DNA from 2 places in the Variovorax sp. P4_B10 genome. Region 2 is predicted to be linked to the other one. Evidence: riboswitches for the same ligand, from Rfam matches in the RefSeq annotation. Region 2 holds a riboswitch; the other holds the start of a gene.

Region 1 (3,404 bases), on a different contig from region 2:
GCTCACGCCGATGTAGGCCGCCTGCGCGTCGGTCAGCTCGGTGAGCATCGCGCCGACCTTCTTCAGGTGCAGGCGCGCGACCTTCTCGTCGAGGTGCTTCGGCAGCACGTAGACCTTGCCGGCCTGGTAGGCGTCGGGCTTGGTGAACAGCTCGATCTGGGCGATGGTCTGGTTCGCGAACGACGACGACATCACGAAGCTCGGATGGCCCGTGCCGCAGCCCAGGTTCACGAGGCGGCCCTTGGCCAGCAGGATGATCTTCTTGCCGTCGGGGAAGGTGATGTGGTCGACCTGCGGCTTGATCTCTTCCCATTCGTACTTCTCGATCGACGCGACATCGATCTCGTTGTCGAAGTGGCCGATGTTGCAGACGATGGCCTGGTCCTTCATCCTGGCCATGGTGTCATGCGTGATGACGTCCTTGTTGCCGGTGGTGGTCACGAAGATGTCGGCCTTGTCGGCGGCGTATTCCATCGTCACGACCTTGTAGCCTTCCATCGCGGCCTGCAGCGCGTTGATCGGGTCGATCTCGGTGACCCACACCTGGGCGCTCAGCGCGCGCAGTGCCTGGGCCGAGCCCTTGCCCACGTCGCCGTAGCCGGCCACGCAGGCCACCTTGCCGGCGATCATCACGTCGGTCGCGCGCTTGATGCCATCGACCAGCGATTCGCGGCAGCCGTACAGGTTGTCGAACTTGCTCTTGGTGACCGAGTCGTTCACGTTGATGGCGCGGAACAGCAGCGTGCCCTTGGCGCTCATCTCGTTCAGGCGGTGCACGCCGGTGGTCGTTTCTTCGGTCACGCCGATGATCTCGGCGGACTTGCGGGTGTACCAGGTCGAATCGACGGCCAGCTTGGCCTTGATGGCGGCGAAGAGAATGCGCTCTTCTTCGCTGCCCGGGTTGGCGAGCACGCCCAGGTCCTTCTCGGCGCGCTGGCCCAGGTGCATCAGCAGCGTGGCATCGCCGCCGTCGTCGAGGATCATGTTGGGGCCTTCGCCCTTCGAATCCTTGGGACCGAAGTCGAAGATGGCGTGGGTGTAGTCCCAGTAGTCCTTCAGCGACTCGCCCTTGATCGCGAACACCGGCGTGCCGCTGGCTGCGATGGCAGCGGCGGCGTGGTCCTGCGTCGAGAAGATGTTGCACGAGGCCCAGCGCACGGTGGCGCCGAGGGCTTGCAGCGTCTCGATCAGCACGGCCGTCTGGATGGTCATGTGCAGCGAGCCCGTGATGCGCGCGCCCTTCAGCGGCTGCGCCTTCGAGAACTCTTCGCGGATGGCCATCAGGCCGGGCATTTCGGTTTCCGCGATGCGGATTTCCTTGCGGCCCCAGGCAGCAAGGGACAGGTCGGCGATCGCCTGATCGGCGGTCGAAACGGGGGTGGGCTTGAGAACAGCGCTCATGAGAACTCCAAAACTGGTTTGAAAGATGCCACTGCGTACGGGGAAAAGACTCACCGCGAGAACAGCGGGTGAGCGTGGTTGCGATGTGGTCCGAGCCTCACGCCTGACGGCGCTGCAACGCTCCTCGGAACGGCGGATTGTAGACGGGGCGGTGGATCAAGCCAATCGGTGGGATATCCCACATACCGGAAAGCAGGCTTCATCTTCGAGGCGTACATTGATTCGCACCTCAACCACGGAAACCCCGCCCATGTTCTCCAGAATCCGCTCGACCCTGCTGGCCTCGGCCGCCCTTCTTGCCGCCGGCGCGCCGGCTCTTGCCTCCGCACAGGCCGCCTCCGATCCCGTCCGCATCCGCGGCACCATCGTCCGCGTCGACGCGAAGACCCTCGTGGTCCAGGACCGCGGCGGCGAAGTCGTCAGCCTCGCGCGGCCGGCCGACATGCCCGTGTCGGAGGTCTACCGCATCAAGCTGTCCGACATCAAGCAAGGCAGCTTCATCGGCACCGCCGCCATGCCACAGGCCGACGGCACGCAGAAGGCACTCGAAGTGGTGGTGTTCCCCGAGGCCGCGCGCGGTACCGGCGAAGGCCATCGCCCGTGGGACCTGCTGCCGCAAAGCACCATGACCAACGCCACCGTCGCCGACCTGGCCGCGGCGCCGAAGTCGGTGCGCGGCGGGCAGCAACTGCGGCTGACCTACAAGGGCGGCGAGAAGACCGTCGTCGTGCCGCCCGATGTGCCGGTCGTGACCTTCCGCCCCGGCACCGAGGACCTGCTGGTGCCCGGCGCCAAGGTGCTGGTCAACGCGCAGGAAAAGAACGGCACGCCCACGGCGCTGCGCGTGACGGCCGGCCGCAACGGCTTCGCGCCGCCGATGTAACCCAAGGGAAATCCCGCAGGCATTTTTGTCGTTGCGGTGATCTTGGCCATGCCGGTGCGGCGTATCGTGGCGAAGGACTTTTGCCGTCCGGCCGGTCCTTGCCATCCATCCGTTCACCCGACACAGGAGATACCGCACCATGGCCACTGCCAAGAAAGCCGCCGCCAAGAAGACCACTGCCAGCAGTAGCAGCAGCAAGGCGGCCGCCCCCAATGCCGCCGACATGCTCAACCCGCTCAAGAACCTGAAGGGCATGACCGATCGCCTGCAGAACCTCAACCTGACCAGCGGTGCGGGCAAGCTGCTCGACAGCGGCCGCAAGGACCTGGAGGCGCTGATGCAGGCCAACGAGCGGTCCTACCAGGGCCTGCAGACCGTGGTGCAGCGGCAGACCGAGATGATCAAGAGCGCCATCGGCGAATGGCAGACGGCGGCCAAGGAAATGCCCGGCAAGGACGCCAAGGCCAACCTGGCCAAGCTCGACGAACTCGGCCGGCAGTCGTTCCAGCGCGCCATCGACGACATCAAGGAACTGGCCAACCTCGCCGCCAAGTCGCAGGCCGATGCCTTCGACGTGGTCCGCCAGCGCATTCAGGCCAACGTGGACGAAGTGACCAAGCTGCTGCAGCGCAAGTAAGCCAGGCGCAGGCCATGACCGCCGTCCCACCCCGTACCGAGCGGCGCACGCGCGCCAACGGCATCGAGCTCGCGTGGGACAGCTTCGGCGACTCCGACGCATCGCCGCTGGTCCTGATCATGGGCCTCGGCGCCCAGATGGTCGCCTGGGACGACGCGTTCTGCGCCCGCCTCGCCGAAGCGGGCGGGCACCGCGTGATCCGCTTCGACAACCGCGACATCGGCCATTCGACGCACCTGCCGCAGTTCGGCGTGCCCGACATCCAGGCGCTGATGATGCAGGCCATGGCCGGCAAGCCGCTGCAGGTGCCCTACACGCTGCGCGACATGGCGGCCGATTGCATCGGCTTTCTGGATGCGCTCCACATCGAGCGAGCCCACATCGTCGGCGCCTCGATGGGCGGCGCCATCGGGCAGGAGATGGCCATCCACCATCCGCAGCGGATGCGCTCGTTCACCAGCATCATGTCGACCACCGGCAACC
Region 2 (3,404 bases):
CTGCGCCACGCTCACGCTACGGGAAGCATCGGGCACGTAGACCACGGGGCCTTCGTAGTGCGGCGCGATCTTCACGGCCGTGTGCACGCGGCTGGTGGTGGCGCCGCCGATCAGGAGCGGAATCTTCTTGATGCGGAAGTGGTCGTCCTTCTGCATCTCGCCAGCCACGTACTGCATCTCTTCGAGGCTCGGGGTGATGAGGCCCGAGAGGCCGACGATGTCCGCGCCCTCGACCTTCGCCTTGGCGAGGATCTCGTGGCACGGGACCATCACGCCCATGTTCACCACTTCGAAGTTGTTGCACTGGAGCACGACGGTGACGATGTTCTTGCCGATGTCGTGCACGTCGCCCTTCACGGTGGCGATGATGATCTTGCCCTTGGTGCGCACGTCGCGGCCCGCGGCCTCGTCCTGGCGCTTTTCTTCCTCGATGTAGGGAATGAGGTGGGCCACGGCCGACTTCATCACGCGCGCCGACTTCACCACCTGCGGCAGGAACATCTTGCCCTGGCCGAACAGGTCGCCCACGATGTTCATGCCGTCCATGAGCGGGCCTTCGATCACGTGCAGCGGCCGGCCGCCCTTGGCGAGGATCTGCTGGTAGGCCTCTTCGGTGTCCTCGACGATGAAGTCGGTGATGCCGTGCACCATCGCGTGCGAGAGCCGCTGGTTGACGTGCACCGGGTGCTCGGGCGTGCCGCGCCATTCGAGTTTCTTGCTGTCGTCCTTGGCGCCGCTCTTGGCGGTTTCGGCCACCTCGACGAGGCGCTCGCCGGCGTCGGGCCGGCGGTTGAGCACCACGTCTTCCACGCGCTCGCGCAGCTCGGGCTCCAGGTCGTCGTACACGCCGACCATGCCGGCGTTGACGATGCCCATGTCCATGCCCGCCTGGATCGCGTGGTACAGGAACACGGTGTGGATCGCCTCGCGCACCGGGTCGTTGCCGCGGAAGCTGAAGCTCACGTTCGACACGCCGCCCGACACCTTGGCGCCCGGCAGGTTCTCTTTGATCCAGCGCACGGCGTTGATGAAATCGACCGCGTAGTTGTCGTGCTCCTCGATGCCGGTGGCGATGGCGAAGATGTTGGGGTCGAAGATGATGTCCTCGGGCGGGAAGCCCACCTCGTCGACCAGGATGCGGTAGGCGCGCTCGCAGATCTCGACCTTGCGCTGGTAGGTGTCGGCCTGGCCCTTCTCGTCGAAGGCCATGACCACGGCGGCGGCGCCGTAGCGCTTCACCAGCTTGGCCTCGTGCTTGAACTTGTCGACCCCCTCCTTCATGGAGATGGAGTTGACGATGCCCTTGCCCTGGATGCAGCGCAGGCCGGCTTCGATCACCTCCCACTTCGAGCTGTCGACCATCACCGGCACGCGCGCGATGTCGGGCTCGCTGGCAATGAGGTTCAGGAAGCGGACCATCGCGGCCTTGCTGTCGAGCATGGCCTCGTCCATGTTGATGTCGATCACCTGGGCGCCGTTCTCGACCTGCTGGCGCGCGACGGCCAGGGCATCTTCGAACTGGCCGTTCAGGATCATCCGCGCGAAAGCCTTGGAGCCGGTGACGTTGGTGCGCTCGCCGATGTTGACGAACAGCGTGCCGGCGCCGATAGCGACCGGCTCGAGGCCGGACAGCTTCATGGGAGGAACGGAAATCTGCGGGGTCTGGGCCATGGCTCACCTGCGAAAGGGACAAACAGGCGAGCGTCGTTGAGATCCCAAGCCTGACGGCCCGCCTGGCGAACCGCTGCAACGCTCCTCGGGAGGGATGCATTTTAAGGTCGTTCCCAGCAGCCCGCGGGAAAGCCCTAGTTTGGGCCGCGGGGCAGCCCTCACAGAATGCGGGCGCGCAATTCGTCAAAGAACGAACGTTCGTGTTTTTATCTGAAAACAAAGGAATGACATATGCCAGGAAAGAGGAATTCGAGGCTGCTGCGCCTCGCCGCCCGTCCGGTGCGCGCCGCACTGCTTTGCTGCATGGCGGGGGCTGCGGCGCTGAGCCAGGCGGCCATCACCGACACCCCCCGGCAGGTCGAGGCCACGGTGACGTCCAGCGAGGCGAAGACCCGGCATCCCATCGTGCTGGTTCACGGCCTGTTCGGCTTCGACAACGTGCTGGGCATCGACTACTTCTATCGGATTCCCGAGAGCCTGGCCGGCGCGGGCGCGAAGGTCTTCGTGGCCCAGGTCTCGGGCGCCAACAGCTCCGAGATCCGTGGCGAGCAGCTGATCCAGGAGCTCAAGAACATCCGCGCGCTGTGGGGCAACCCTTCGCTCAAGTTCAACCTGATCGGCCACTCGCAGGGCTCGCCCACGGCGCGGTACGTGGCGGCGGTGGAACCCGGGATGGTCGCCTCGGTCACCTCCGTGGGCGGGGCCAACGGCGGATCGAAGGTGGCGGACCTGCTGCGGACGATTCCCGAAGGCAGCGCCGCCGAGGCGCTGACGGCGCAGGTGCTGAAGCTCGCCATGCTGTTCATCGGCGCCGTCTCGGGCAAGGACCCGAGCGAGCTGCCCGAAGTGCCGCTCAGCGCGCTGAACTCGCTGACCACCGCGGGTGGCGCGGCCTTCGACCAGAAGTTTCCGCAGGGCCGCCCTGCCCCCGGCTCCGCCTGCAGCGTGAAGAGCGGCCCGGCCGAGGTGAACGGCGTGCGCTACTACTCGTGGTCCGGCACGATGCCGCTCACGAACGTGTTCGACGCGAGCGACGCGGCCATGGGCGGGCTGAGCCTCGTCGCCTTCCCCGGTGAGACCAACGACGGCCTGCTGGCCGTGTGCACCACGCGCCTCGGCACGCACCTGGGCGACTACCGCCAGAACCACCTGGACGAGGTCAACCAGCTCTTCGGCCTGACCTATGCGGGGCTGTGGACGCTGTTCGAGAAGAAGCCGATCCAGCTCTTCCAGGAGCAGGCCGCGCGGCTGAAGAGCGCGGGCCTCTGACGACGCCGCGCGCCCTCGCCGTGCGAAACCTGCATCTCGGCGCGGTGGCAGGTGCCGTGGCGCTCGCCATCCTTGCGGGATGGTGGCTGGCGGCCGGACCGGCACCGGCCGACGGTCCGGTGGCGGCGCCTTCTGCGGCCACCGGCCGCGAGGGCGTGGCCCTTGCGGCGCCGCCGGCCGCCGTGCCGGCCAGCGGCGTCAGGCCCGGACCCGACGCCATGCTGAACCCTTCGCTGATCCTCATCTTCGAGAGCGTGCTCGCCGAGGCGCAGGCGACCGGCAAGGCCGCCTTCCTGGCGGTGGCGCCCGGCCTGCTGGCCAAGCGCCTGCCGGCCGAACTGCGCGCACGCGCGATGGGTTTGCTCGAACGCTATGTCGACATGCAGGAAGCCATGCAGGCCCTGCCGCCGCCCCACGCCGGCGACCCGGCTTCCTTGCGCAAGACCGTCGAAGCCCGCGCCGAG

What was found. A riboswitch is a leader RNA that binds a small molecule or an ion and turns the genes downstream of it on or off. The one in region 2 is predicted to bind S-adenosylhomocysteine.
Region 1: it holds a riboswitch for S-adenosylhomocysteine, as region 2 does, so the genes downstream of both, ahcY (adenosylhomocysteinase) here and metH (methionine synthase) in region 2, are expected to answer to the same signal.

What each region holds. Positions count from the first base shown of each region.
Region 1 is NZ_JBFUHN010000057.1:29,774-33,177, reverse strand. Features, by position in the region: gene ahcY (adenosylhomocysteinase) at 1-1,401, opposite strand, end outside; S-adenosyl-L-homocysteine riboswitch at 1,465-1,533, opposite strand; gene AC1DXX_RS23390 (hypothetical protein) at 1,652-2,284, shown strand; gene phaP (TIGR01841 family phasin) at 2,424-2,921, shown strand; gene AC1DXX_RS23380 (alpha/beta fold hydrolase) at 2,936-3,404, shown strand, end outside.
Region 2 is NZ_JBFUHN010000085.1:6,206-9,609, forward strand. Features, by position in the region: gene metH (methionine synthase) at 1-1,671, opposite strand, end outside; S-adenosyl-L-homocysteine riboswitch at 1,693-1,764, opposite strand; gene AC1DXX_RS28115 (esterase/lipase family protein) at 1,903-2,940, shown strand; gene AC1DXX_RS28120 (lipase secretion chaperone) at 2,961-3,404, shown strand, end outside.